4 regions of the Streptomyces sp. NPDC039430 genome follow, and region 3 is predicted to be linked to each of the others. Evidence: riboswitches for the same ligand, from Rfam matches in the RefSeq annotation. Region 3 holds a riboswitch; each other region holds the start of a gene.
What was found. A riboswitch is a leader RNA that binds a small molecule or an ion and turns the genes downstream of it on or off. The one in region 3 is predicted to bind cobalamin.

Region 1 (7,266 bases), on a different contig from region 3:
ACCTCCTCGCCCTCGACGAGCGGGGTACCGAGCCGCGCCGCCGCCGCGCTCACGGACGTCACACCGGGGATGACCTCGGTCGGATAGCGGGCGGCCAGCCGCTTGTGCATATGCATGTACGAGCCGTAGAAGAGCGGATCGCCCTCCGCGAGCACCGCGACCGTCCGCCCGGCGTCCAGATGGGCGGCGAGCCGGGCGGCCGACTCGGCGTAGAACTCGTCCATCGCGCCCTGGTAGCCGCCGGGGTGGTCGGTGGTCCCGGTCGTGACCGGGTAGACCAGCGGCTCCTCGATGTGATCGGCGCGCAGATGCTCGGCGGCTATGGACCGGGCTATGGACCGGCCGTGGCGGGCGCTGTGATACGCGATCACATCGGCCTCGGCGATGACCCGTACGGCCCGTACGGTCATCAGGGACGGGTCTCCCGGCCCCAGACCGACCCCGTACAGCCGGCCCACGGACGTGCCCGCGTTCGTGCCCGCGTCCGGCCGGACGTCCGTGCCCGCGTCCGCCCGGACGTCCGTGCCCGCGTCCGTGCCCGCCCGGCGTCCCGTGTCCGCCGCCCGGACGTCCGCGCCCTGCTCGTCGGTGATGCTCCGGGCGCTCATTCTTCCTCGCTCGCGATCGCGTTGACGGCCGCGGCGGCGAGGGCACTGCCGCCACGCCGTCCCCGTACGACCAGGTGTTCCAGGCCGGAGTGGTGTCCGGCGAGCGCGTCCTTGGACTCGGCCGCGCCGATGAAACCGACCGGCACTCCGATGACCGCCGCCGGGCGCGGGGCGCCGTCCTCGATCATCTCCAGCAGCCGGAAGAGGGCGGTCGGCGCGTTGCCGACGGCCACCACCGCGCCTTCCATCCGGTCCCGCCACAGCTCCAGCGCGGCGGCGCTGCGTGTCGTTCCCAGCTCGGCGGCGAGCGCGGGCACCGACGGATCGGAGAGGGTGCAGACGACCTCGTTGTCCGCGGGCAGCCGTTTGCGGGTGACCCCGCTGGCGACCATCGCCACATCGCACAGCACGGGCGCGCCCGCGCGCAGCGCCTCGCGGGCGCGGACCACCACACCGGGGCTGAAGGCGAGGTCGCGGACCAGGTCGACCATGCCGCAGGCGTGGATCATCCGCACCGCGACCTGGGAGACCTCGGCCGGCAGCCCGGTGAGGTCCGCCTCGGCGCGGATCGTGGCGAAGGACTGGCGGTATATCGCCGCGCCGTCCTTCTCGTACTCGAACCCTGTGGGCACTGTGGACACCGTGGTCTTCTCGCTCATCTCGTCGAACTCGTCGAACTCGTCGAACTCGTCAAAGGGGTTGTGCGTGCCGCCGCAACCGCGTCGGCGAGTTCCGGTCCTGTGGTGGGGGACTTCGGGGTGGTGTCCGGGGCGTCTCCCTGTACGGAGATGTCGTAACGGCCTTCGCCCGTCGCGACCACATCCACCCACCGGCCCCGCGGATGGCCGCAGCGGCGTGCGCACCCCGACCAGTAGACGGGCAGGCCGCCCGAGCCGTGGGACACGGCCGCCGCCGCGTCGGACCGTACGTCCGCCAGCGCCTTCGCGCAGCCGGGCCGGCCGGTGCAGGCGCCGACGCCGTGCCAGGGGGAGCCTGGGCCGGTGATCAGCCCGGCCGTACGGAGCCGGTCCAGGGCGGAGCCGGCCGCTGCCGGAGCCACCCCCGGCACGATCACTCCGCGCCACGGGGTCACGCGCAGCGGTCCGTTCGCCGCCGCCGCGAGCAGCCGCCACTGCGCCACGGTCAGCCGGCCGAGGCGGGCGTGGACGGAGAGGGCCATGGTCCCGTCGGGCGACGGTACGAGGCCAGGAACGGGACCTGGAACGGGACCGGACGCAGGGCTCGGAACGGGACGAGGAGCAGGGCTCGGAACGTGATCCGGAACGGGGTCCGGAATGGGAAGCTCCTCTTCCGAGCCCGAGCCCGAGCCCGAGCCCGAGCCCGAGCCCGGACCCGGGTGGTTCGGCCCCGCACCCGCCGCCTCCGCCCCCGTCACGTACTCCGTCCCGATCCCGGCGTCCCCCAGCCCCGCCCGTACCGCCGCCTCCAGCCCCCGGCCGTACTCGGCGGGCAATTCCCGTACCCGCCACGCCCCCGAGCCACTCGCCTCCGCGACCGTGAGAAACGTCTCCGCCGCCAACAGGGCCGCGCGCGGTGCGTCCTCGGGGGTCACGCGCAAGCCCGACCTGTTTGCCCCGATACGTACGACAACCGACTCGTCCCCGCGTGCGAGCAACGTCACATCGGCGCCGAGGGCCGCCACATCACCGCGTCCGTCGTCCAGCGCGAAGAGGAACCGCCCGGAGAGCGCCGCCGCCCGCGCGCTCGCGCACAGCAGCCCGTCCAGCTCACGCGCCCACAACTGGACGTCGGCGGACGGGAGTTCGTCGAGCCCGGCCAGCGGTGACGCCACGATGTTCCGTACCCGCTCGTGGGTCTCCGAGGGCAGCAGCCCGGCCTCGTGCAGCAGCCCGGCGAGTTCCGCGCCGCGGTTCCCGCCCACGTCGTCCAGGCCGCGCAGTTGCACATTGCCGCGGGAGGTGAGGTCCAGATGTCCGTCGCCCAGCCGCTCCGCCGCGTCCGCCAGTACCTCCGCCTGACGGACCGTCAAAAGTCCGGCGGGCAGCCGCAACCGGGCCAGCCGGCCGTCGTCCGCGGTGTGCAGCCGCAGCGCGCCGGGGCAGGCGTCGCCGCGCTCCCGCAGAGGGGCCCGTACGGACTCCTGCGAGGACTCCCGTACGGCGGCCCGCGGGGGCGCTTCGTCCCGGTTCACGGGTGTTGGCGAGGTGGGCGGCATGGCGGCGAGCATACCCACGCGCCCACGCCCGCTCCCGTCCCGCCGCCGGGCCGCCTCTCCGGCCACCACGGCCGGCCACGGCGCCGCTCGCCACCCAGCCATCGCCCGGTCACCCGCCCGGTCGCCATCCAGCCATCACCCAGCCACCGTCCGGCCACCGCCCGGCCCGCTCCCGCCCCTGTCGGGCCCGTATCAGCCTCGTATCGGCCTCCTACCGGCCCGCGTTCCAGGCACCCTCCCCCGCCCGTGACCTCAGCACTTACTATGCAGACGACGGGTCTGCCCAGGCCCGTCAACGCCAGCGACGGCGTCTTGGGGAGGAAGCCCGGTGCGAACCCGGCGCGGTCCCGCCACTGTGAGTCCGGCAGCAGCCGGGCGAGCCAGGAACTCCCGCCGTCCTCCACACCTCGCCCGGGGCGCGGACCCCGAGGAAGGCCAGACGCCGCATGCTTCTGCTCCTGTCGACGTCCGACACCGATCTGCTGAGCGCCCGCGCGGCGAACGCGGCGGGCGGGCCCGTCCCGTACCGCTTCGCCAACCCCGCCCGGCTCGCGCTCGACGAACTGCCCGCGCTGCTCGACGGCGCCGACCTCGTGGTCGTACGGCTCCTCGGCGGGCTGCGCGCCTGGCAGGACGGGATCGACCTGCTGCTCGCGGGCGACCGGCCCGTCGTGGTCCTCACCGGTGAACAGGCCCCCGACGCCCAGCTGATGGAGGCGTCGACCGTCCCCATCGGTATCGCGGCCGAGGCGCACGCCTATCTCGCGCACGGCGGTCCGGCCAACCTGGACCAGCTCGCGCGGTTCCTCTCCGACACGGTCCTGCTCACCGGCCACGGCTTCGAGCCGCCCGCCGCCGCGCCCACCTGGGGCCGGGTGCCCCGTCCGGTACGGGCCACCGCGCCGGGCGCCGACCGGCCGACGGTCGCCGTGCTCTACTACCGCGCGCACCACCTCAGCGGGAACACCGCCTTCGTGGACACGCTGTGCGAGGCCGTCGAGGCCGCCGACGCCCGCGCCCTCCCGCTCTACGTCTCCTCCCTGCGCGCGCCCGAGGCCGAGCTGCTGGTGGCCCTGCGCGAGGCCGACGCCATCGTCACGACCGTGCTCGCGGCCGGCGGCACCAAACCCGCCGAGGCGTCGGCGGGCGGGGACGACGAGGCATGGGACGCGGGGGCGCTCGCCGCGCTCGACGTACCGATCCTCCAGGCCCTCTGCCTCACCGGCAGCCGCGCCGCCTGGGAAGAGAGCGACGAGGGGCTGTCCCCGCTGGACGCCGCCTCGCAGGTCGCGGTGCCGGAGTTCGACGGCCGCCTGATCACCGTCCCGTTCTCCTTCAAGGAGCTGGACCCGGACGGTCTGCCGGTCTACGTCGCCGACCCCGAGCGGGCCGCCCGCGTGGCCGGGATCGCCGTACGCCACGCCAGGCTGCGGTATGTCACGAACGCCGAGAAGCGCGTCGCGCTGGTCCTCTCCGCGTACCCCACCAAGCACTCCCGTATCGGCAACGCCGTCGGTCTCGACACCCCCGCCAGCGCGGTGTCCCTGCTGCGCCGGCTGGACGAGGAGGGCTACGACTTCGGTTCCGAGCCCGTCCCCGGGCTGGCGTCCGGCGACGGCGACGAGCTGATCTACGCCCTCATCGAGGCCGGCGGCCATGACCAGGAGTGGCTGACCGAGGAGCAGCTCGCCCGTAACCCGGTCCGTATCCCGGCCGCCGACTACCGGCGGTGGTACGGCCAACTCCCCGCCGAGCTGCGCGAGTCGGTGGAGCGGCACTGGGGGCCGCCGCCCGGTGAGATGTTCCTCGACCGCAGCCGCGTCGGCGCGGGCGGGGACCCGGACGGCGACATCGTGCTCGCCGCCCTGCGGCGCGGCAATCTGCTGATCCTCATCCAGCCGCCGCGCGGCTTCGGCGAGAACCCCATCGCGATCTACCACGACCCCGATCTGCCGCCCTCGCACCACTACTTGGCGGCCTACCGCTGGATCCAGGCCGCCCGCGAGGACGGCGGCTTCGGCGCCGACGCGATGATCCACCTCGGCAAGCACGGCAATCTGGAGTGGCTGCCCGGCAAGAACGCGGGAATGTCGGCGGCCTGCGCCCCCGACGCCGCGCTCGGCGACCTGCCGCTGATCTACCCGTTCCTGGTCAACGACCCGGGCGAGGGCACGCAGGCCAAGCGGCGCGTGCACGCCACGCTCGTGGACCATCTCGTACCGCCGATGGCGCGCGCCGAGTCGTACGGCGACATCGCGCGCCTTGAGCAGCTGCTCGACGAGTACGCGGCGATCTCGTCCATGGACCCGGCGAAGCTGCCCGCGATCCGCGCCCAGATCTGGACCCTGATCCAGGCGGCGAAGCTCGACCACGACCTCGGGCTCGAAGACCGGCCGGACGACGACGGGTTCGACGACTTCCTGCTCCATGTCGACGGCTGGCTCTGCGAGGTCAAGGACGCGCAGATCCGCGACGGTCTGCATGTGCTCGGCGGCGCGCCGGCCGGCGAGGCGCGCGTCAACCTGGTCCTGGCGATCCTGCGCGCCCGGCAGATCTGGGGCGGTACGGCCTCCCTGCCCGGTCTGCGCGAGGCCCTCGGGCTCGACGAGTCGGCCGCGACCCGTACCGACGCCGACGCGGCGGAGGAGCGGGCCCGCGCGCTCGTCCAGGCGATGGAGGACGCGGACTGGGACCCGGCGGCGGTGGAGGGCGTCGCCGAGGGCCTCCCGGCGGGGGTCGCGGCGATCCTCGACTTCGCGGCGCGCGAGGTCGTACCGCGGCTCGCGGGCACCATCGACGAGATCGAGCATGTGGTGCACGCGCTGAGCGGCGGGTTCGTACCGGCGGGCCCGTCCGGGTCCCCGCTGCGCGGCCTGGTCAACGTCCTGCCGACCGGCCGCAACTTCTACTCCGTCGACCCCAAGGCCGTACCGAGCAGGCTCGCCTGGGAGACCGGCCAGGCACTCGCCGACTCCCTCCTCACCCGCTACCGCACCGACAACGGCGACTGGCCGACCTCCGTCGGGCTGTCCCTCTGGGGTACGAGCGCCATGCGCACCTCGGGCGACGACATCGCGGAGGCGCTCGCGCTGCTGGGCGTCCGCCCGGTGTGGGACGACGCGTCGCGCCGGGTGACGGGCCTGGAGGCGATCCCTCCCGCCGAACTCGGCCGCCCGCGCGTCGACGTCACCCTGCGCATCAGCGGCTTCTTCCGTGACGCGTTCCCGCACGCGATCGGGCTGCTGGACGACGCGGTACGGCTCGCGGCCTCGCTGGACGAGCCGGCCGACGTCAACTTCATCCGCGCCCACGCCCAGGCGGACCTCGCCGAGCACGGCGACGAACGCCGCGCCACGACCCGTATCTTCGGCTCCCGGCCCGGCACGTACGGCGCGGGCATCCTCCAGCTCATCGACAGCCGCGACTGGCGCACGGACGCGGACCTCGCCGAGGTCTACACGGTGTGGGGCGGCTACGCGTACGGCCGGGAACTCGACGGCCGCCCGGCGCGCGACGAGATGGAGACCGCGTACAAGCGCATCGCGGTGGCCGCCAAGAACACCGACACCCGCGAGCACGACATCGCGGACTCGGACGACTACTTCCAATACCACGGCGGCATGGTCGCCACCGTCCGCGCGCTCAAGGGCACGGCCCCCGAGGCGTACATCGGCGACTCGACCCGCCCCGAGACGGTCCGTACGCGCACGCTGGTCGAGGAGACGTCACGGGTCTTCCGCGCCCGTGTGGTCAACCCCCGCTGGATCGAGGCGATGCGCCGCCACGGCTACAAGGGGGCCTTCGAACTGGCCGCGACGGTCGACTACCTCTTCGGGTACGACGCGACGACGGGCGTGGTCGCGGACTGGATGTACGACAAGCTCACGGAGACGTACGTCCTGGACCCCGAGAACCGCGAGTTCCTCCAGGAGGCCAACCCCTGGGCCCTGCACGGCATCGCGGAACGGCTGCTGGAGGCGGAGTCGCGCGGGATGTGGGCGAAGCCCGACCCGGCGGTGCTGGACGCGCTGCGGGCGGTGTTCCTGGAGACCGAGGGGGAGTTGGAGGGGGAGTTGGAGGGGGAGGACTGAGCCCGGTCCGGGGGCGGGCGCGGGGCGCGAGGCCGTTGCGGAGGACACGCACCATGCCGCGCGGCCCGGCGCTGCCGGCTCTGCCCGGGCTCCCGCGTCTTTCGTGTGGACACGGCGGGCCCGTCCTTCGGGCGGACGGCGCTGCCGTGAAGACAGCCCCTGATGTCGCGGCGGCCAACAGCCCGCACATGCCTTCGCGTCATCGCGTCCGCCACTGATCCGTCACGGAGAGCAAGGCTCATCTCCGACATCCGCCCGAGGCGTCCAACCGCGCCTTTCAGCCACGCAGTTGGCGGGCCGGAGGGGGCCGGGGCGGCGGCGCGTCCGGGCGGCGCCGCGTCCGGGGCGGGGTGGCGTCCGGTTCGCCGTG
Region 2 (7,266 bases), on a different contig from region 3:
GGTCCGCTACGACGCCGACCGGCTGGTCACCCAGTGCCTGCGGACCGGTCACCCGGTCATGGTGGCGCACGTGGACGAAGGAGATCTGGCGCGCATCGCCCGTGACGCCGGAGCGGCCGCTGCCTGGCCGGGAGCGGCATCCAGTCATATCTCGCGATTCCGCTGACCGCCCAGGGCGAGCCATCGGGAGTGCTGAGCCTGACGCGCGGTCCCAACGCGCTCCCGTTCACGGCGGACGACTCGATCCTGGCCGGTGACCTGGCGGGCCGGACCGCGGTGTCCCTCGACAACGCGCGCCTGTACGAGAGCGTCCGCGACACGGCGGTGACACTCCAGCGCAGCCTGTTGCCGCGGCCGGCGCCGCCCGAGAGCCTGGAGGTGGCCACGCGCTGCCAACCCGCGGTGGCCGCCAACGAGGTGGGCGGCGACTGGTTCGATGTCATCCCCCTCGCGGAGGACAGGACCGCGCTCGTGGTGGGCGATGTGATGGGCAGCGGCATCGCCGCGGCAGCCGCGATGGGGCGCCCGCGCACCGCCACCGCCACGCCGGCCGACCTCGGCCTCCCGCCCTCCGAGGTGCTGCGACACCTCGACAAGATCACCGGTGCCTTCGCCAGGACGGGAAGGGCCTCGCCGAGCCGGTCGAAGTAGGAGGCGACGAGCAGTTTCGGCCGGTCGGCCGCACCGCCGAGGTCGCGGTACGCACGGGCGGCGGCGTTCAGCTCGGCGGGCGTGCGGTCCTGGGCCAGGGCGGGCTCGTCGAGCTGGACCCACTCGGCGCCGGCGGCGCGCAGTGCGGCGAGCACCTCGGCGTAGACGGGCAGCAGCCGGTCCAGGAGGGTGAGTGGTTCGAAATCGGCGGCCACCCCCGGGGCCGGCTTGGCCAGCAGGAGATACGTGACCGGGCCGACCAGCACCGGGCGGGCGGCCAGTCCCAGCGCGAGGGCTTCCCCCAGCTCGGCGACCTGCTTGGCGGAGTCGGCCGCGAAGACCGTGTCCGGCCCCAACTCGGGGACCAGATAGTGGTAGTTGGTGTCGAACCACTTGGTCATCTCAAGGGGGGCCACGTCCTGGTTGCCGCGCGCCATCGCGAAGTAGCCGTCGAGCGCGCCTGCTTCGACGGCCGCGCGGTGCCGCTGGGGGACGGCGCCGACCATGACACTGGTGTCCAGGACGTGGTCGTAGTACGAGAAGTCACCTGTCGGCACCTCGCTGATGCCGGCGTCGGCCAACTGCCGCCAGTGCGAACGGCGCAGGTCCTTGGCCGTCTCCTGGAGGGCGTCGGCGGTGACGCGGCCCTTCCAGTAGCCCTCGATGGCCTTCTTCAGTTCACGGTTCCGGCCCTGGCGGGGGTAGCCGCACACGGTGGCCCGTGCTGCCGCGGACTTCGCTGTCACGGAAATCTCCTTCGCGAGAAGATTCCTGAACTCCCGGAGACGGGACGCGAACGCGAAGGGGTGACGAACCGGACGGACCCGGCGCGCGCGTCGGCGCGGCCTTCCGTCTGGTGATGTACGCCGACCCGCCCACGAGGTCACCGGGATATCCGCACGCGATCGGTCACGTACGGGCAACGGGCAGGTCTTCGGACTCGCGGGCACGTCTGCCGGGGCAGATTCCTACTGGCCGTCGCTTCCCAGATCCACGGTCGGATCCAGTGCGTATGACGGCGGTCGTTCCCGCTCACCGCTGCGGGGCAGTCCCGGATTCCCACCGGGTTCCCTCTTACGACGCGCCTGCCTGGCGGACAGGGCGAACCAGCTGCACGGTCCACCCTGGAGGGCGGACCGTTTCTCGCGCACCACCGCTCACATTCCGGAACGTGACGTGGGACGCGGGATCCGCGTCGCCAGGGGCCGGTCCTCAGGGACGGCTGGTGAGGTAGCCGCCCATGGAGGTGAAGTACTCGGTCGCGGGCAGCTCGCGGCCGTCCTCCGTCCGTACGCGGGTGATGGCCAGGCCGTGGTTCCGTCCGGTGCGGGCGTCCGCGCCGGCGACGATCACCACGCCCTCGCCCTCGCGGTAGAAGACGCGGCCGGGCGTGCCTCCGTAGCGGCCCTCCGAAACGACCGCGGTCAGCACCTCCAGACGCTTGCCCCTGTGGAAGGTGAAGGCGCTCGGGTACGGCGCGGACTGGGCGCGGACCAGCCGCTCCAGGACGTCGGCCGGCCAGTCCCAGTTGATCCGGATGTCCTCCTCGGCCCGCTTGTGGAAGAAGGTGGCCCGGGAGCGGTCCTGCTGGGTGAACTCGGTCTGCCCGGAGGCGATCCGGTCCAGGGCGCCGACCGTCACGGGGGCGATGAGGCCGACCGTCTTGTGGAACAGGTCGGTGGCGGTGTCGGTGGGCTCCACCGGCACCGCGCGCTGGTCCACGATGTCGCCCGCGTCGAGCACCTCGTCCATCATGTGGGCCGTGACGCCGACTTCGGTCTCCCCGTTGATGAGGGCCCAGATCAGCGGCGAGAAGCCGGCGTACTTCGGCAGGAGCGAGTCGTGGATGTTCAGTGTGCCGAAGCGGGGAAGGCCGTAGATCCGCGGCGGGATCCATGTGCGCCAGTTGTTGGCCACGATGATGTCCGGGCCGGCTTCCTTGAGCCGCTGGAACAGCTCCTCGTCGTCCGGCCTGTTGCGGATGATGACGGGGACGCCGTGCTCCTCGGCCAGGTCGGCGACCGAGTCGCTCCAGATCTTCTCGTAGGCGTGCTCGCTCTTGGGATGCGTCACGACCGTCACCACGTCGTGCTCGGAGTCCAGGAGTGCTCGCAGCGTGCGATGTCCCCAGGTCTGGTAACCGAACATGACGACCCGCATGGGGTTCCTCCTCAGAAGAGCGAATGATCGCAGTAAGTAAAGCAAGCCTTACCTAAGGATGCAACGGGCGCCGTTTCCAGGCCCGTTCGACGCCGAGGTGGGCCGCTTGCCCGATTCGTCCGGTCGACAGGTCGAGCTAGGTCAGGTTAGCTTTACCTAAGTTCGACTGGCCGGTGTCCTCGGCGGGCTCGGCGTCTTCGTTTCTTCTCACCCACGCCTGACAGGCGGCTGTCCCGCACGATGGGAGTGACATGTCACAGGTTCTTCCTGGCGACGCACCTCTGATCCACGACCTCATAGGAATCGGCTTCGGGCCGTCCAATGTGGCCATGGCGATCGCGCTCAGCGAGCACAACGCGAGCGTCGGCAGGCAGGAGGCGGTCACTGCTCACTTCTTCGAGAGCCAGCCGAGCTTCGGCTGGCACCGCGGCATGCTGATCGACGACGCGACGATGCAGGTGTCCTTCCTCAAGGACCTGGTGACGCTGCGCAACCCGTCCAGCGAGTACACGTTCCTGCGGTACCTGCAGAGCAAGGGCCGGCTGATCGACTTCGTCAACCACAAGAACCTCTTCCCGCTCCGCGTCGAGTTCCACGACTACTTCGAGTGGGCCGCGGCGAAGGTCGACGACATGGTCTCCTACGGCCATGAGGTCGTCGCCGTCGCCCCCGTCATACGCGACGGAGTCGTGGAGTACCTCGATGTGACGGCCCGTTCGGGCACGGAGACGGTCGTCCACCGTGCCCGCAACCTCGTCATCGGCACGGGGCTGCGCCCCCTCCTGCCGGAGGGGATCGAGCGGACCGAGCGGGTCTGGCACAACTCCGACCTCCTCGCGAAGGTGGACGGCCTGGAGGGCGCGGACCCCACGCGCTTCATCGTGGTCGGCGCCGGCCAGAGCGCCGCGGAGAACGTGGCGTATCTGCACCGCCGCTTCCCGGGCGCCGAGGTCTGCGCGGTCTTCTCCCGCTACGGCTACAGCCCCGCCGACGACAGCAGTTTCGCCAACCGCATCTTCGATCCCGAGGCGGTCGACGAGTACTTCACGGCCCCCGACGACATCAAGCGCCGGCTGATGGACTACCACGGCAACACCAACTACTCCGTCGTGGACATCGATCTGATCGACGACCTGTACCGGCAGGCGTACCAGGAGAAGGTCCTGGGCACCGAGCGGCTGCGGTTCCTCAACATCTCGCGGCTGACCGCCGTCGAGGAGGCCGGGGACCAGGTGCGCGCCACCGTCACCTCCCTGGTCAACGGCGAGGAAGAGGTGCTGGACGCCGACGTCGTGGTCCTCGCCACCGGCTACAGCCAGGCCGACCCCCTCGGCCTCCTCGGCGGCGTCGCGGACAGCTGCCACCGCGACGACCAGGGCCGTGTCCGCGTCGAGCGGGACTACCGCGTCACGACGGACCCCGAACTGCGCTGCGGCATCTACCTCCAGGGCGGTACCGAGCACACGCACGGCATCACGTCGTCCCTGCTCTCCAACACCGCGATCAGGGTCGGCGAGATCCTGGACTCGATCCTCGACCGTGGCCAGGAGCCCGCGCGGGGCGAGTCCCGGCCGGTCGCCGACGGCATCGGCTCCGTCCGCTGAGGACTCCTTCGTCCCCGGCATCCCTCCCTGGCAGAACCCCCCGGCCCCGGCAGAACTCCCCGGCCCCACCGCCACGCTCGCCTTCCTGCGCCGTCGTACGCGACGGGCGTGGCACGCACCGTGCAATCCCCGTGAAAGGAACAACCGTGTCCACTGGTACGCGCCCCCGTCCGACGCGTCGCGTCAGCTACCTCCCCCGTGTGGCGGTCGCCATCGTCGCCGCACTCGCTCTGTCCGCCTGTGGGGGCGGTACCGACACGGCCGAGTCGAAGCCCTCGGACGCGGCGGGCGGCTCGTCGGCCGCCTTCCCGGTGACCGTGGAGCACAAGTACGGCAGCACGACGGTCGAGTCGGAGCCCAAGAGGGTGGTCACCCTGGGCCTGTCGGACCAGGACGCGGTTCTGGCGCTCGGCGTCAAGCCCGTCGGGGCGGTCGACTGGTTCAAGGAGCAGCCGTACGGCAAGTGGCCCTGGACGAAGGACAAGTGGGGGTCCACGAAGCCGGAGATCGTCGGCGAGCGTGACGAGTACAACATCGAGAAGATCGCGGCGCTGAAGCCGGACCTGGTCATCGCGCAGTACTCGGGGATGAAGAAGGAGCAGTACGACACGCTCTCGAAGTTCACCAAGGTCGTCGCCCAGCCCAAGGGCCTGCCCGACTACGGGGCGTCCTGGCAGGTGATGACCCGGCAGATCGGCAAGTCCCTCGGCAAGGAAGCCGCGAGCGAGAAGCTGATCGCCGGCATCGACGCGCGCTTCAAGGCCGTGCGCGAGAAGAACCCCGGATTCGCCCAGCAGACCCTCGCCGTCGCCGACAGCTTCGAGGCGGGCAAGTACTCGGGCTTCACGAAGACCGACCCGAAGTCCATCTTCTTCTCCGAGCTCGGCTTCAAGCTCAAGCCCGAGCTGGACACCCTGGCGAAGCCGGGCTGGAACGTGGCCGAACTGAGCGCCGAGAAGCTGAACGTGCTCGACGTCGACCGTCTCGTCTGGGTCACCTCCAGCACGGAGGCCAACGACCGCATCAAGGCCGAGCCGCTCTACCGGAAGCTGAAGGTCCACCAGGAGAAGCGCGACCTCTTCGTGCCCTACCAGGACCCGGACATCGGCGCGGCCTTCTCCTTCAACACCGTCCTCTCGATCCCGTACGCCATCGACGAGGTCGAGCCGCTGATCGCGGCCATCAAGTAGGCGCCGGTCCAACGGGGTCCCCGTCCCTCCGCGCCGGCAGCGCCGCGGACGGGCGGGGCCCACGACACACCTCACTGACGTACCACCAGGGAAAGGCCCTTTCGAACGATGCTTGACGTCGAGTCGGACCGGACATCCGCTTCCGGCATACCCGTCACGGGTGGGCAGTCCGGTATCTGGCTTGCCCAGCAGATCGACCCGGACAGCTCCGCCTACAACATCGTTTTCACCCTGGACCTGCGTGGTCACATCGACCTCGACCGCCTGGCCGCCTCCGTCCGGCAGGCCGTCGGGGAAGCCGAGAGCCTGCACGTGCGGGTCGGCGCCGGAGACGGCGGACCCCGGCAGACGCCCGCACCCGTCCCCTTCGACGTCACCGTCGTCGACCTGCGCAGCGCCCCGGACCCCGAGCGGGCCGCCGCCGACTGGATGGACGCCGAGCGCGACCGCCCGGCCGATCCGGCCCGGGGCGCCCTCTTCGCCCAGGTCCTGCTGCGCCTGACGGACGACCATGTCACCTGGTACCAGCGCTACCACCACATCGTCAACGACGGCATGGGCGTCGCGCTGATCACGCGCCGGGCGGGGGAGATCTACACCGACGGCGACCGGTCTCCCGCCCCCGGCGACTGGCGGATCTCCCGCTTGGTCGAGGCCGATCTCGCCTACCGCGCCTCGGACCGCCACCAGGAGGACCGCGCCTACTGGCTGGCCCGCATGGCCGGACGCCCCGAGCCCGTACGCCTCGTGGAACGCGCCCCGGCGCTCATGACACGGCGGCTGCGACGTACCTCGGAACTCTCCGCCGCGGACGTCCGGTCGCTGCACGCCGCCGCCGAGCGGGCCGGCACCCGCGTCTCCCGCCTGCTGATCGCGGCCGTGGCCGCCTACCTGCACCGCGTCAGCGGTGAGCGTGACCTCGTCCTCGGCCTGCCGGTCGCCGCCCGCCAGGACGCCGTGTCGGCCGGCATCCCCGGCATGGTGTCCAACATCGTCCCGCTGCGCCTCTCCGTCCGTCCGGACACGACCGGCGGCGAGCTGCTGGCCGGCGTACGTGCCGCGGTCGCCGAGGCCGTCGACCACGGGCGCTACCGCGCCGAGGACCTGGCCAGGGAACTGGGCCTGGCCGACGGCGTGCCCGAACTCGTCGGCCCGACGGTCAACATCCTGCCCCGCGGCGACGACCTGCGGTTCTCCGGCCACGCGAGCCAACTCGAACCGGTCTGGGTCGGCCCCGTCAGCGACCTGGCCCTCACCTTCGTCGAGACGCGGGGAGGACTCGGGCTCCGGGTCCACCTCGACGCCGACGCGGACATGTGCGACGCGGAGACCCTGCGCGCACACGAGCGCCGCTTCCTGGCGCTGCTGGCCGACCTGGCCGGGGACCCGGACCGCCCCGTCGGCCGTATCGAACTGACCTCCGACGCGGAACGCGCCCGGCTCCTCGACGAGTTCGGCGTGTCACCGCGTGAGACAGCGGAACTCTCCTGGCCCGCCGCGTTCGAGCGCCAGGTCCGCCGGGCCCCGGACTCCGTCGCCCTCGTCTGCGAGGACCGGGAGCTGACCTACGCCGAACTGAACGCGGCGGCCAACCGGCTGGCCCGCCTCCTCGCCGCCCGTGGCGTGGGCGCGGAGGACGTCGTCGCCGTGGCCATGCCGCG
Region 3 (7,266 bases):
CGGTGCATGGCGGTCATCCTTCGGTGGGGAGCGGGTGGTACCGGGGGAGGGCGGTACCGGGGGCGCGTGACGGGTGATGTTCGGGGACGTTTTCGAGCCTAGAGACTCCGACCCCGTCGCGGGAGGGCTAAGGCCATTCGGGCATGTCCGTACGGTCCCGTACCCCCACCGCTACCACCGCCCTCTCCGCCTCACACGTACGCGTTCCTCCACCTGCCCGGTACCTGCCCGGCACCGGCACCCACCCGGTCTCACACGTACTCGGTCGGGATCACGGGCTCGCCCCGCGACAGCTGTATCGCCGACATCGGCAGCCCCGCGCGTGCCGCGATATGCCGGTCGCGCACGGCGTCCAGCGGCTCGCGCGCGACGATCTCGCCGCCCTTGACCAGCTCGACCAGCAGTTGCCGGTCCAGCAGCTCCGGCGGTACCGGGCCCGTGCCGACCACCTCGGCCTCCGCGTACCCCTCGGCGTCCCGCCGCCGCGCGGCCCACTTGCGGCCGCCGATGGACGTCTTGCCGCCCAGCGACTTCTTCGCCACGGGGTGCAGCGGGGCCTTCGGGTCGGCCGAGGCCGCGCGGGCGACGATCTTGTAGACCATGGAGCAGGTCGGATGCCCGCTGCCGGTGACCAGCTGGGTGCCGACGCCGTACGCGTCCACCGGCGCCGCCGCCAGCGAGGCGATCGCGTATTCGTCCAGGTCCGAGGTCACCACGATCCTGGTGTTCACCGCGCCCAGCTCGTCCAGCTGCTGCCGTACCCGGTGCGCGACCAGCAGCAGATCGCCGGAGTCGATCCGGACGGCGCCCAGCTCGGGGCCCGCGATCTCCACGGCCGTCCGTACGGCCTCGGCCACGTCGAACGTGTCGACGAGCAGCGTCGTCCCCCGGCCGAGCGAGTCGATCTGGGCCCGGAAGGCGTCCCGTTCGCTGTCGTGCAGCAGGGTGAACGCGTGCGCGCTGGTGCCCACTGTCGGGATGCCGTAGCGGAACCCGGCCGCCAGGTCCGAGGTGGTGTCGAAGCCGCCGACGTACGCGGCGCGCGCGGCGGCGACCGCGGCCAGTTCGTGCGTCCGGCGCGCGCCCATCTCGATCAGTCCGCGCCCGCTCGCCGCCGCCGCCATCCGGGAGGCCGCCGCGGCGATCGCCGAGTCATGGTTGAGGATCGACAGGATCACGGTCTCCAGCAGCACGCACTCGGCGAAGGAGCCCTCGACCCGCAGGATCGGCGAGCCGGGGAAGTACACCTCGCCCTCCGGATAACCCCAGATGTCCCCGCTGAAGCGGTACGAGGCCAGCCATTCGAGCGTCGCCGCGTCCACGATCCCCTGCTCCCGGAGGAAACCCAGCACATCCGCGTCGAACCGGAAGTTCTCCACGGCGTCCAGGACGCGTCCGGTGCCGGCCACGACCCCGTACCTGCGTCCCTCGGGCAGCCGCCGGGTGAAGACCTCGAAGACCGAGCGCCGGTCGGCCGTGCCCGCCTGGAGCGCCGCCCGGAGCATCGTCAGCTCGTACTGATCAGTGAAGAGCGCGGTCGACGGCACGTCCACCGGCAAACCCAGATCCGCAGTGTTCATACGACGATGCTACCCAATACTCGTCACCTTGACGATTTCTCGTGGCCGTTTGTGCGACACGCCGCGACGGGTGGCAGCATGGGTCATGTGAGGCTGTGAATTCCGGCACGCCCCCGCAGAGAAGAAGGTCGTCCCGAACCGTGAGTGTTGCCCCGACTGAGATCGAACGCCCCGAATCGGCCGAGGAGACTTTCGCCGTCCCCGAACCCGACGTGCCATGGGTGACGATCGTGCACAACGACCCGGTCAACCTGATGAGTTATGTGGCGTACGTCTTCCAGACCTATTTCGGCTATCCGAAGGACAAGGCGCACAAGCTGATGCTCGACGTCCACCACAAGGGCCGCGCGATCGTCTCCAGCGGGAGCCGCGAGGAGATGGAGCGCGACGTACAGGCGATGCACGGATTCGGGCTGTGGGCCACCCTCTCGCAGGACCGCGCCTGATGGCCGGGCAGTTCGAGGCGATCCCGGGCGGCGGCGCGGCCGTCGCGCTCGACGAGGTCGAGGTCTCGATCCTGCGCTCGCTCGCCGTACAGCTGCTGGAGCTGATAGGGCCGGGCGACGAGCCGGCCCAGGGCGAGGACCCGCTCGCCTCGCTCTTCAGCGAGGGTCCGAGCGAGCCGCCGGCCGACCCGGCGCTGGCCCGGCTCTTCCCGGACGCGTATGGCGATGACGACGACGAACTACGCGAATTCTCCTCGGAGTTCAGACGGTTCACGGAGAACGATCTGCGCGGCCGCAAGCGCGAGGACGGCCTCGCGCTCGTCCGCACGCTGGACGCGCTCGCCGTGGAGGGCGGGGGCGCCGCCGTACTCAAGCTGACCCCCGACGACTGCCGGCACTGGCTCGGCGCCCTCAACGATCTGCGGCTGACGATCGGCACGCGCCTGGAGGTCACCGACGAGGACGAGGGCGGCGAGCTGTACCGGCTGCCCGACTCCGACCCGCGCAAGCCGATGGTGATGGCGTACCTCTGGCTCGGCGCGCTCCAGGAATCGCTCGTCGAGACCCTCATGCCTTGACCCCCGCGTGTCATATGCCGGTTGCCCGCAAGCCCCCTTCCGTACGCTCAGGTGACGCTCAATTCGGCATAACGATCCCGTCACCGCTCCGGCGACCTTTGCGGTTCGCGGTGCGATTCGTCCGCTTCTCCCTGTGGCCTGTGCCACAGCGCGCTCCGCTGGCCGCCCGGTCCGCCGTGATAGATCTGCACGACCCCCCGGGGACGCCACCCCTGTCCCCGGGGGTGCTTCGGCCGGCCGACCGCCGGCGGCACTCCATCCATATCCGGGGGGATCAGGAACTGGTCCGTGGCCGAGAACGGCGCGGATCTGTATGGAGAAAGGGCGCACGACCATGACCTCTGCGCAGGTCGACAAGGAGTACGGCGGCGACGGGACCGCCGGAGGACCGGCCGGCGGCGGCACCTCGGAAGAGGGCTACGAGCGCGGACTCGGCAGCCGTCAGGTCCAGATGATCGCCATCGGCGGCGCCATCGGCGTCGGGCTCTTCATGGGCGCCGGAGCGAACATCGCCAAGGCCGGACCCAGCATCATCCTCATGTACGCCCTCGCCGGCGTCGTGATCTTCTTCATCATGCGGGCGCTCGGCGAGCTGCTCCTCTACCGGCCGGTCTCGGGCTCCTTCGCGGAGTACGCCAGAGAGTTCCTCGGTCCGTTCTTCGGCTTCGCCACCGGGTGGACGTACTGGCTCATGTGGGTCGTCACCGGGATGGCGGAACTGACCGCCGCGGCCATCTACATCCACTTCTGGTTCCCCGAGATCCCGCAGTGGGTCAGCGCGCTGGTCTTCCTGGTGGTGCTCTTCGGCGTCAATCTGATCTCGGTGAAGATCTTCGGCGAGGTCGAGTTCTGGTTCTCGATGATCAAGGTCACCGCGATCATCGGAATGATCGTCATCGGTCTCGGCGTGCTCACCCTCGGCTTCTCCGACGCCGGTGACACGGCGAGCGCCTCCAACCTCTGGGCCCACGACGGGATCTTCCCCAACGGCATCGGCTCCAGCCTGATGACCCTCCAGGGCGTCATGTTCGCCTACCTCGCCGTCGAGCTGGTCGGCGTCACCGCGGGCGAGTCCGAGAACCCGGAGAAGACCCTCCCCAAGGCGATCAACACACTGCCCTGGCGCATCATCGTCTTCTACGTGGGCGCGCTGACCGTCATCCTCGCGGTCGTCAAGTGGACCGAGTTCTCGGCGGGCGCCAGCCCCTTCGTCCACGCCTTCGAGAAGATGGGCATCCCGCTCGCGGCCGGCATCGTCAACTTCGTCGTACTGACCGCCGCGCTCTCCTCCTGCAACTCGGGCATGTACTCCACCGGCCGGATGCTGCGCGACCTCGCCGCCAACAGCGAGGCGCCGAAGCTCTTCGGCAAGCTCAACTCCCGCAAGACCCCGGCCTTCGGCATCACCGTCTCCGTCGCCCTCATGGGCATCGGTGTGGTCCTCAACTACATCGTCCCGGAGAAGGCCTTCGGCTATGTGACATCCGTGGCCACCGCCGCCGGTATCTGGACCTGGATGATGATCCTCATCAGCCATATCCGCTACCGCCGCGGGGTACGGGCGGGCCTGCTGCCCGCGTCGTCGTTCCCCGCCCCCGGCGGTTCGGTGTTCAGCTGGGTCGCGGTGGGCTTCCTCGCCCTCGTCACCTGCCTGATCGCGTACGACAAGGACGCGCGGGTCTCCCTCTACGTGGGGGCGGTCTGGGCGGTCTGTCTCGTCATCGGCTGGCAGTACCTCAAGCGCCGCGCCCCGCGGACCGCGGCGGGCGACTCCACCCCGGAGTACGCCTCCGCGGAGTAACCGCGCCGAGGCCCCGACGGCCCTGACCAAGCCGAGGCCCCGACGGCCCCTGCCCGACGGCCCCTGGAAACCGGGAAACTCCCTCCCGGATCCGGGGGCCGTACTCGTCCCTTTATATTTTCTCCATGCTCACCATCACGCAGGCCCTGCACGACAAGATCGTCGAGCACGCGCGCGCCGACCATCCCGACGAGGCGTGCGGCGTGGTCGCGGGCCCCGCCGGGACCGGCCGGGCCGAGCGGTTCATCCCCATGCTCAACGCCGCTCGCTCGCCCACCTTCTACGAGTTCGACTCGGCGGATCTGCTCAAGCTCTACCGGGAGATGGACGACCGCGACGAAGAGCCGGTGATCATCTACCACTCGCACACCGCGACCGAGGCGTATCCGTCCCGTACGGACATCACGTACGCCAACGAGCCGGGCGCCCACTACGTCCTCGTCTCCACCGCCGACCACGACGACTCGGGCCCGTTCCAGTTCCGCTCGTACCGCATCGTCGAGGGCGAGGTCACGGAAGAGGACGTCGAGATCGTCTGAGGCCGGGATCGGCCGAGGCGCCGGTCGCGGCGCTCGCCAGGTCTGACACACTGAGCGCCGAAACCGAGGCGGTGGGGATCAGGAAGCCGGTGCGAATCCGGCGCGGTCCCGCCACTGTGACCAAGCCCAGCTTGGCAGCCAGGAACTGACCTGCCGCCCTTCTCCCACCAGCCAGGGGACGCGGAAATCCCCCGGAGGAGGCCCTGCCGTGTCTGTGCTGTCCCGGCGCCGCCGTGCGCTCACGTCCGCCGTCATATCCGCCGTACTGCTCCCGCTCACCGCCTGCGGCGGCGCCGCCACCACGGACGCGAAGGACGGCGCGCGGGCCGCGGCCACCGCGCCCGGCTTCCCGTACACCGTCACCAACTGCGGCGTGAAAACCACCTACCAGGCGCCGCCGAAGCGCGTCGTCACCATGAACCAGCACGTCACCGAAGTGATGCTGGCGCTCGGCCTGGAGAAGTCCCTCGTCGGCACCGCCTGGCTGGACGACCGGATCCTCCCCGCCTACGAGAAGGCGTACAAGAGCGTCCCGGTGCTCGCCAAGGAGTACCCCTCCAAGGAGCGGCTGCTCGCCGCCAACCCCGACTTCGTCTACGGCGGCTACGCCAGCGCCTTCGCCGCCAAGGACGGCCGCGGCCGCGACGACCTCCAGTCCGCCGGCATCCACACCCGGCTCAACGTGGAGAACTGCCCCCGCGGCAGGACGACCCTCGACGACATCTACCGGGAGGTCCGCGAAACGGGCCGCACCTTCGGCGTCCCCGACCGCGCCGAGAAGTGGATCGCCGCCGCGCGCACCACCGTCACCGACACCGCCGCCCCGCTCAAGGGCGTCGAGCCGCTCTCCGTCTTCGTCTACGACAGCGGCGACAAGACCGCCTTCACCGCGGGCGGCACGGGCATCGGCAACGAACTGATCACCCGCGCCGGCGGCCGCAACGTCTTCGCCGACCTCGGCAAGTCCTTCGGCGACGCCACCTGGGAACAGGTCGTCGCCCGCAAGCCCGATGTCATCGTCATCTACGACTACGGCTCCACCACCGTCGCCCAGAAGAAGAAGCGACTGCTGGAGGACCCCGTGCTCAAGGACGTACCGGCCGTCAGGAACAAGCGGTTCGCCGTCATGCCGCTCTCGGACGTGGTCCTCGGCGTACGCGCGCCCGACGCCATCGAACGGCTCGCCGCGCAGCTCCACCCCGAGTCCGTCAAGTAAGCCCCGCCATGACCAGGACCACCCCGCCCGGCCACGGGCGGCTGCGCTACACCCTCGTGCTCGGCTGCCTCGCCGCCGCGCTCGCCACCGCCGTCCTCGCGGGACTCGCCCTCGGCTCCGTACGCATCCCGCCCGGCCAGGTCATCACCATCCTCACCGGCGGCGCCGACCCCAGCCCCTTCCGCACCATCGTGCTCGACGTACGGCTGCCCCGCGTGCTGCTCGGCGTGATCGTCGGCGCCGGGCTCGCCGTCGTCGGCACCGTCCTCCAGGCGCTCGTACGCAACCGGCTCGCCGACCCCTTCCTCCTCGGCATCTCCTCCGGAGCGTCCGTCGGCGCCGTACTCGTCATGGTCCTCGGCGTCGGCGGCGGGATCACCACCACCGTCGCCATGCCCGCCGCGGCCTTCGCCGGCTCGCTCCTCGCGATGGCGCTGGTGTACGGGCTGGCCCGCCGGCGCTCCACGATGACCGGCGGCCGGCTCGTCCTCGCCGGGGTCGCCGTCTCGTACATCCTCTCCGCGCTCACCACCCTCATCCTGATCGTCTCGGCACGCCCCGAGCACTTCCAGGAAGCCGTCTACTGGACCTTCGGCGGCCTCGGCAGCGCCCGCTGGTCCACCCTGCTCCTGCCCGGCGTCGTCCTCACCCTCGGCACCGCCCTCCTCATGGCCCTGGCCCGGCCGCTCGATCTGCTGCTGGCGGGCGAGGAGGGCGCGACCGCGCTCGGCCTCGACACCTCGCGCTTCCGCGCCGCGGTCTTCGTCCTCGCCTCTCTGGTCACCGGCGTGATGGTGGCCGCCAGCGGCGCCGTCGGCTTCATCGGGCTGCTCGTCCCGCACGCCGCCAGAATGGCCGTCGGCGCGGGCCACCGCGCCCTGCTGCCCGTCGCGGCACTGGGCGGAGCCGTCCTCCTCGTCGTCGCCGACCTCGCGGCCCGTACCGTCGCCGCGCCCCAGGACGTGCCCGTCGGCGTACTCACCGCGCTCACCGGCGGCCCCGCCCTGCTGTGGCTGATGCGCCGCCGCCCCGAAGGAGCCCCCGTATGACGGCGACACTCCGGCTCGAAGGACTCTCCTGCACCATCGACGGCCGGCGGCTCGTCG
Region 4 (7,266 bases), on a different contig from region 3:
GCGGCCGGCCGCGAACGCGGCCGCGCCGACACCGATGACTGTGGAGACGGCCGCAGCCGTCGCTTTGGCGGGGCGCACGTTCCCAGTGTGGTCACCCCCGGCGGGCTCGGCCAGCCGGGGGTGACCGTCGGGGTGCCCGAGATGCCCGGTCCCTGTCGAGCGCCCCGCCGGAAACGCTGGTCAGCCCCGCTGTCCGTACCCCTTCAGCTTCTGTCCGACCTCGTCCAGCTGGGCCTCGGTCAGCAGCGTGGGGGTGCGGCCGGGCAGCGAGTTCGCCGTGAGCCACAGGCGGCACATCCACTCCAGCTGCGCCGTGCGGTCGTAGGCCTGGGCGAGGCTGTCCCCGTAGGCGACCGTGCCGTGGTTCTGGAGGAGGCAGGCGTTCCGGTCGCGCAGGGCGTCGAGCATATGGGCGGCCAGTTCGTCCGAGCCGTACAGCGCGTAGGGCGCGACCCGGACGGCGCCGCCGTGGGCCGCCGCCATGTAGTGGATCAGGGGCAGTTCGGGGACGAGGGTGGAGACGGCGGTGGCGTGCACGGCGTGGGTGTGGACCACGGCCGTCGCGGAGGTGTTCCGGTAAACGGCGAGGTGCAGGGGCAGCTCACTCGTAGGGGTGAAATCGCCGAGGACCTGCCGGCCGTCAGGATCGACGCCGACGGCGTCCTCGGAAGTCAGCTGGTCATACGGGACCCCGCTCGGCGTGACAAGGATCAGTTCGCCGATCCGTACCGACACGTTGCCCGATGTGCCGACGACAAGTCCTTCACCTGCTGTTCTCCGGGCGGTGGCGATGAGTTCACGCCAGGCCCCGGCTATCGCGTCCCGGCTCCGCTGATCAGTCATAAGAGAATCCTGTCAGGCGGAAGCAAGACGGCCCAGGGCACTTCAGCAGAACAGGCGGGCGATTTCTCCACACATGGGGACACCGCGAAGACGAGCCCAGTTCATCTTCCGTTCACTCTGACTCCCTACGTTCACCGAGGCCACTGACGTCAAAAGATTGCCTGGGTCCTGGGTCAATGGAACACATCACGCTGCTGCTCGCGATCGTGATCGTGACGGCTCTCGTGTTCGATTTCACGAACGGCTTCCACGACACCGCGAACGCGATGGCGACGACCATCTCGACCGGCGCTCTGAAGCCCAAGATCGCGGTGGGCATGTCCGCCGTCCTGAATCTTGTCGGCGCGTTCCTGTCCGTGGAGGTCGCCAAGACGATCTCCGGCGGACTCATCAACGAACAGGGCATCAGAACAGAAGTGATCTTCGCGGCGCTCGTCGGCGCCATCCTGTGGAACCTCTTCACCTGGCTGCTCGGCCTTCCGTCGAGCTCCTCCCACGCACTCTTCGGCGGCCTGATCGGCGCCACCCTGATGTCGGTCGGCGCCTCCGGGGTCAACGGCGGCGTCGTCATCACGAAGGTGCTGATCCCCGCGCTCGCCGCGCCGGTCGTCGCCGGTCTCGCGGCGCTGCTCGCGACGCGGCTGACGTACCGCATCGGCCGCCGTACGGACGACAAGGCGACCGCCAAGGGCTACCGCGCCGGGCAGATCGCCTCCGCCGGTCTCGTCTCCCTCGCGCACGGCACCAACGACGCGCAGAAGACGATGGGCGTCATCACCCTCGCGCTGGTCACCGGCGGCGTCCTCGCCCCGGGCTCCAACCCTCCGATGTGGGTCATCGTCTCCGCTGGAGTGGCGATCGCGCTCGGAACGTATCTCGGCGGCTGGCGCATCATCCGCACCATGGGCACCGGCCTCACCGATCTCCAGCCGCAGCAGGGCTTCGCCGCCCAGACCAGCGCCGCGACCGTCATCCTGGCCTCCTCGCACCTGGGCTTCTCGCTCTCCACCACCCAGTCCTGCTCCGGCGCCGTGATGGGCGCGGGCCTCGGCCGCAAGGGCGGGGTGGTCCGCTGGTCGACCGCCAGCCGGATGTTCATCGCCTGGGGACTGACCCTGCCCGCCGCGGGCCTGGTCGCCGCCGGGGCCGAGTTCCTGACCGGCCAGGGCGGCTGGGGCGTCGCGGTCGTCGCCGTCCTGCTCGTCGCGATCTCCGGGGCGATCTGGCTCGCCTCGCGCCGCCGGCGGGTCGACCACACCAACGTGAACGAGAACGAGGCCGGAGCCGTCGGCGCGGCGGAAGGCGCCGGGACCACCGAGCCCGCGGGCGTCGTCACCGCCGCCATCGCGGCCGTCACCCCGCCGCCCACGGCCGGTGCCGCGCAGGAACTGTCGACCACGATCCCGGCCCCTGGCTCCACGGACGCCGCGGGCGAGCCCGCGCGAACCGCCACGGTGTAAGGAAGAGAAACCGCATGAACATCGACTGGGCAGCACTCGGTTCCGTCTTCGGTGTCAGCCTCGTGGCCACCGTCGCTCTCGTGGGCCTGTTCACCCTCGGCATCGTGGGCCTCGCCAAGCAGGAGCAGGCGAGCGCGCAGGGGGCCGCCGGCTCCGTGGCCCTGGCCCGCGTGGGCGCGTACGCCTGCTTCGCGCTGTGCGTGGCGGCCGTCGCGTACGGGATCTATCTGATCGTCGCCTGACCGGGCGGCGGATCGACCGCGCCACCTCGACCCGGGCCGGCCCCGGCGCGTCCGTCACGCGCCGGGGCCGGTTCACGTGCCGGGCCGGTTCACGGTTCACGTGCCGGGCCGGTTCTTCGGTGCCCGTGCCAGGCCGGTTCTTCGGTGCCCGTGGGGCTGGGGTGGCGTGTGGGGCTCGGCACACTGTCCCGTCGCTGGTCAGGGATGAGTTGACGGGTGTTTGCGCTGCGTGGTGGACTTCCGGGGCCATTTGACGACGGCAGAAGAGGAAGCCGGTGCGAATCCGGCGCGGTCCCGCCACTGTCACTGCGAGCCACGTCTCCAGGAGCCAGGAACTCTCGCCGCCGCATCACGTCGAGCCGGGGCGCGGACCCTGAGTGAGGACATTTCGCCATGCCTGGCCGCCGTTCGGCCGTCGTGCGCGGCCGGGGTCGGCCCGCCGAGCGTGTTTTCGCCTACGGCGCCGCCGTGGGCCTCCTGGGTGATCTGCTGTTCGGCGATCCGCGCCGGGGCCATCCCGTCGCCGCGTTCGGCCGGGCGGCGACGGCCGTCGAGCGGAGGCTGTGGCGCGACCACCGGGGCTGGGGCGCACTGCACACCGCGGTATGCGCCGGAGGAGCCGCCGGGGTCGCGGCGCTGGCGGCCCGGGGCGTACGGGACCACCGCACCGCCTCCGTGGCGCTGACCGCCGCCACCACCTGGGCCGTGGTCGGCGGCACCTCGCTGGGACGTGAGGCACGCGCCATCGGCGCCGCGCTCACCGCCGGGGACGTCGAACGGGCCAGGGAGCGGCTGCCGCGGCTGTGCGGCCGTGACCCGCGGGCGCTCGACGGACAGCAGATCGCGCGCGCCGTGGTGGAGTCGGTCGCCGAGAACACCTCCGACGCGGTCGTGGGCGCGCTGGTGTGGGGGGCGGTGGCGGGCGTGCCGGGGCTCGCCGGATTCCGTGCCGTGAACACGCTGGACGCGATGGTGGGTCATCTCTCGCCCCGGTACCGCAGGTTCGGCTGGGCCTCGGCCCGGCTCGACGATGTCGTGGGCGCGCCGGGCGCCCGGCTGACCGCCGTACTCGCCGGTGCGCTGGCCGGCGGGGTCGGCGGCGATCCCGGCGCGGCCCTGCGGGCGGTACGGCGGGACGCCCGTAAACACCCGAGCCCCAACGCGGGCCCCGTGGAGGCGTCGTTCGCCGGCGCGCTGGGCGTACGGCTGGGCGGGACGCTCGCGTACGGCGGGCGCGTGGAGCACAGGCCGGTGCTGAACGGCGAGGGCCGGCCGGCCGGGGTCGCGGACATCGAGCGGGCCGTACGGCTGTCGCGCCGGGTGACCGTGGCCGCCCTCGCGGTCTGTGTGGCGGGCCGTTTCGGGTACGGACTCGCCCACCGCGCGCTACGCCGTGGGACCGGGCGAAAGGGACGCGGATGAGCAGGGGCGGGCGCGGCGGGGGGCTGCTGATAGCCGGCACGACCTCCGACGCGGGCAAGAGCGTGGTCACGGCGGGGATCTGCCGCTGGCTGGTGCGCCGTGGGGTGAAGGTCGCGCCCTTCAAGGGGCAGAACATGTCGCTGAACTCGTTCGTGACGCGCGAGGGCGCGGAGATCGGCCGGGCCCAGGCGATGCAGGCCCAGGCCGCCCGGATCGAACCGACGGCGCTGATGAACCCGGTCCTGCTGAAGCCCGGCAGTGACCGCAGCAGCCAAGTGGTGCTGATGGGGCGGCCGGTGGGAGAAATGAGCGCCAGGGGGTTCTTCGGGACCTCTCAGGAAGCGTCCCCGGGGCGGACACCGCACGAGGGGCGGCGGGAATTGCTGCTCGGGCCCGTCCTGGAGTGCCTGGAGCGGCTGCGCGGCAGCTACGACGCCGTGATCTGCGAAGGGGCCGGCAGCCCCGCCGAGATCAATCTGCGCCGTACCGACATCGTGAACATGGGCATCGCGCGGGCCGCGCGGCTGCCGGTGGTGGTCGTCGGGGACATCGACCGGGGCGGCGTCTTCGCCTCGTTCTTCGGGACGACGGCGCTCCTGTCCCCCGAGGACCAGGAGCTGATCGCGGGCTATCTGGTCAACAAGTTCCGGGGCGACGTCTCCCTGCTCGAACCCGGTCTTGAGATGCTCCGCGGGATCACGGGGCGGTCCACGCTCGGCGTCCTGCCGTTCCGGCACGGTCTGGGCATCGACGAGGAGGACGGGCTGCGCGTCTCGGCGCGCGGCGCCGTACGCGAGTCGCCTGCCGCTCCCCCGTACGGCGAGGACGTGCTGCGGGTCGCGGTCTGCGCCGTACCGCTGATGTCCAACTTCACCGATGCGGACGCGCTGGCGGCGGAGCCGGGGGTCGTCGTGCGGTTCGTGGACCGGCCGGAGGAGCTGGCCGACGCCGATCTCGTGGTGGTGCCCGGCACGCGCGGCACGGTCAAGGCGCTGGCGTGGCTGCGCGAGCGCGGGCTCGCCGACGCGCTCGCCCGGCGGGCCGCGGAGGGCCGTCCCGTCCTGGGGATCTGCGGCGGCTACCAGCTCCTGGGCGAGCACATCGACGACGAGGTGGAGTCCCGGGCGGGCGCGGTGCCCGGCCTCGGACTGCTGCCGGTACGGGTGCGGTTCGCCCGCGAGAAGACCCTGGCCAGGCCGGTGGGCGTGGCCCTAGGCGAGACGGTGGAGGGGTACGAGATCCATCACGGCGTCGCCGACGTACGGGGAGGCGACGCCTTCGTCTCCGACACAGACGGACGGGCGCTGGACGGCTGCCGGGTGGGGGCTGTCACGGGCACGCACTGGCACGGGGCGCTGGAGAGCGACGCGTTCCGGCGGCGGTTCCTGACGGAGGTGGCGCGGACCGCGGGCCGGCGTTTCGTCCCCGCGCCCGGCACGAGCTTCGGCGCGTTGCGGGAGGAACAGCTCGACCTGCTCGGTGACCTCATCGAGGAGCACGCGGACACGGACGCGCTGATGCGCCTGATCGAGGAGGGCGCGCCCCCGGGGCTGCCCTTCATTCCGCCGGGAGCGCCATGACGACCATCTTCGAAGGAGCGATCAGCATATGAGCACCCCCTTTCCGTTCACCGCCGTGGTGGGAATGGACGATCTGCGGCTCGCCCTGTTGCTCAACGCGGTGAGCCCCGCCGTGGGCGGTGTGCTCGTGCGGGGTGAGAAGGGCACCGCCAAGTCCACGGCCGTACGGGCCCTTTCGGCGCTGCTGCCGGAGGTGCCGGTCGTCGCCGGATGCCGGTTCAGCTGCGATCCCGCCGCGCCCGATCCGCGATGCCCCGACGGGCCGCACGAGACGGCTCCTGGCACGTCCAGGCCCGCCCGGATGGTCGAGCTGCCCGTGGGCGCCTCGGAGGACCGTCTCGTGGGCGCGCTGGACATCGAGCGGGCGCTGTCCGAGGGCGTGAAGGCCTTCGAGCCCGGTCTGCTCGCCGACGCGCACCGCGGGGTGCTCTACGTCGACGAGGTCAACCTCCTCCATGACCACCTGGTCGACCTGCTGCTGGACGCCGCCGCCATGGGTGCCTCGTACGTCGAGCGCGAGGGCGTCTCCGTACGGCACGCGGCGCGCTTCCTGCTCGTCGGGACGATGAACCCCGAGGAGGGCGAGCTGCGGCCGCAGTTGCTCGACCGTTTCGGGCTGACCGTGGAGGTCGCGGCCTCGCGCGAGCCGGAGCTGCGGGTGGAGGTCGTACGGCGGCGGCTGGCGTTCGACGACGATCCGGCCGGGTTCGCGGCGCGCTGGGCCGAGGAGGAGACCGCGCTGCGGGACCGGATCGTGGCCGCGCGGGCACTGCTGCCCGAGGTGCGGCTCGGGGACGCCGCGCTGCTCCGGATAGCCGCGACGTGCGCCGCGTTCGAGGTGGACGGGATGCGGGCGGACATCGTGATGGCGCGGACCGCGGCGGCGCTGGCCGCGTGGGCGGGGCGTACGGACGTGCGCGCCGAGGACGTACGGCAGGCCGCGCTGCTGGCGCTGCCGCACCGGCGGCGCCGCAACCCCTTCGACGCGCCGGGGCTCGACGAGGACAAGCTCGACGACACGCTGGACGAGTTCAAGGGCGAGGACGGCGACGGCGGGGACGACGACCCGGGTCCTGACGGGCCCGGCGGGGGCGGTGGCATCCCGCCGCGGTCCGGTCCTGAGGGATCCGGGGGCCCCGACACGCCGCACGAGTCCGGGTCCGGGCAGGACGACACGCCCGTCGAGCACGACCCGGGGGCACGGGACGACACGCCCGCGGAGGCGGAGCCCCAGGGGCGGACGGGCCGCGCCGGGGCCGGTGAGCGGTCCGCCGTACGGGCCGCCGAACCGTTCCGTACGAAGACGCTGAGCGTGCCGGGTCTGGGCGAGGGCGCGGCCGGGCGGCGCTCCCGGGCCCGTACCGAGCACGGCAGGACGACCGGGTCCCGGCAGCCCAGGGGCGCGCTCACCAAGCTGCATCTGGCGGCGACCGTGCAGGCGGCGGCCCCGCACCAGCGGGCGCGCGGGCGCAGCGGTCCCGGCCTGGTGGTGCGCGGGGACGATCTGCGGCAGGCGACCCGGGAGGGGCGCGAGGGGAATCTCGTGCTGTTCGTGGTCGACGCGTCGGGCTCGATGGCGGCCAGGCGGCGGATGAGCGCGGTGAAGGGCGCGGTGCTCTCCCTGCTGCTGGACGCGTACCAGCGGCGCGACAAGGTCGGTCTGATCACCTTCCGTGGCAAGGAGGCGGAGGTCGCGCTGCCGCCCACCTCGTCGGTGGA

Region 1: another riboswitch for cobalamin. It lies ahead of cobN (cobaltochelatase subunit CobN); the one in region 3 lies ahead of ACZ7LS_RS04380 (ABC transporter substrate-binding protein).
Region 2: another riboswitch for cobalamin. It lies ahead of ACZ7LS_RS21400 (5-methyltetrahydropteroyltriglutamate--homocysteine S-methyltransferase); the one in region 3 lies ahead of ACZ7LS_RS04380 (ABC transporter substrate-binding protein).
Region 4: another riboswitch for cobalamin. It lies ahead of ACZ7LS_RS32690 (cobalamin biosynthesis protein); the one in region 3 lies ahead of ACZ7LS_RS04380 (ABC transporter substrate-binding protein).

Annotation. Positions count from the first base shown of each region.
Region 1 covers NZ_JBVKAK010000021.1:38,619-45,884, forward strand. The annotation lists gene ACZ7LS_RS33215 (precorrin-2 C(20)-methyltransferase) at 1-608, opposite strand, end outside; gene ACZ7LS_RS33220 (precorrin-8X methylmutase) at 605-1,267, opposite strand; gene cobG (precorrin-3B synthase) at 1,264-2,805, opposite strand; cobalamin riboswitch at 3,063-3,214, shown strand; gene cobN (cobaltochelatase subunit CobN) at 3,252-6,896, shown strand.
Region 2 covers NZ_JBVKAK010000008.1:202,990-210,255, reverse strand. The annotation lists gene ACZ7LS_RS21410 (PAS domain S-box protein) at 1-105, shown strand, start outside; gene ACZ7LS_RS21405 (PP2C family protein-serine/threonine phosphatase) at 124-651, shown strand; partial or broken gene ACZ7LS_RS21400 (5-methyltetrahydropteroyltriglutamate--homocysteine S-methyltransferase) at 600-1,397, opposite strand; cobalamin riboswitch at 1,560-1,777, opposite strand; gene ACZ7LS_RS21395 (methionyl-tRNA formyltransferase) at 1,864-2,811, opposite strand; gene ACZ7LS_RS21390 (lysine N(6)-hydroxylase/L-ornithine N(5)-oxygenase family protein) at 3,063-4,415, shown strand; gene ACZ7LS_RS21385 (iron-siderophore ABC transporter substrate-binding protein) at 4,562-5,605, shown strand; gene ACZ7LS_RS21380 (amino acid adenylation domain-containing protein) at 5,714-7,266, shown strand, end outside.
Region 3 covers NZ_JBVKAK010000001.1:1,017,816-1,025,081, reverse strand. The annotation lists gene ACZ7LS_RS04410 (isochorismatase family protein) at 1-8, opposite strand, end outside; gene ACZ7LS_RS04405 (nicotinate phosphoribosyltransferase) at 252-1,580, opposite strand; gene clpS (ATP-dependent Clp protease adapter ClpS) at 1,721-2,026, shown strand; gene ACZ7LS_RS04395 (DUF2017 domain-containing protein) at 2,026-2,604, shown strand; gene ACZ7LS_RS04390 (amino acid permease) at 2,939-4,405, shown strand; gene ACZ7LS_RS04385 (M67 family metallopeptidase) at 4,531-4,944, shown strand; cobalamin riboswitch at 4,966-5,112, shown strand; gene ACZ7LS_RS04380 (ABC transporter substrate-binding protein) at 5,162-6,160, shown strand; gene ACZ7LS_RS04375 (FecCD family ABC transporter permease) at 6,169-7,209, shown strand; gene ACZ7LS_RS04370 (ABC transporter ATP-binding protein) at 7,206-7,266, shown strand, end outside.
Region 4 covers NZ_JBVKAK010000020.1:52,960-60,225, forward strand. The annotation lists gene ACZ7LS_RS32670 (alpha/beta hydrolase) at 1-78, opposite strand, end outside; gene ACZ7LS_RS32675 (class II aldolase/adducin family protein) at 181-843, opposite strand; gene ACZ7LS_RS32680 (inorganic phosphate transporter) at 1,020-2,303, shown strand; gene ACZ7LS_RS32685 (hypothetical protein) at 2,318-2,545, shown strand; cobalamin riboswitch at 2,759-2,955, shown strand; gene ACZ7LS_RS32690 (cobalamin biosynthesis protein) at 2,939-3,967, shown strand; gene ACZ7LS_RS32695 (cobyric acid synthase) at 3,964-5,547, shown strand; gene ACZ7LS_RS32700 (putative cobaltochelatase) at 5,576-7,266, shown strand, end outside.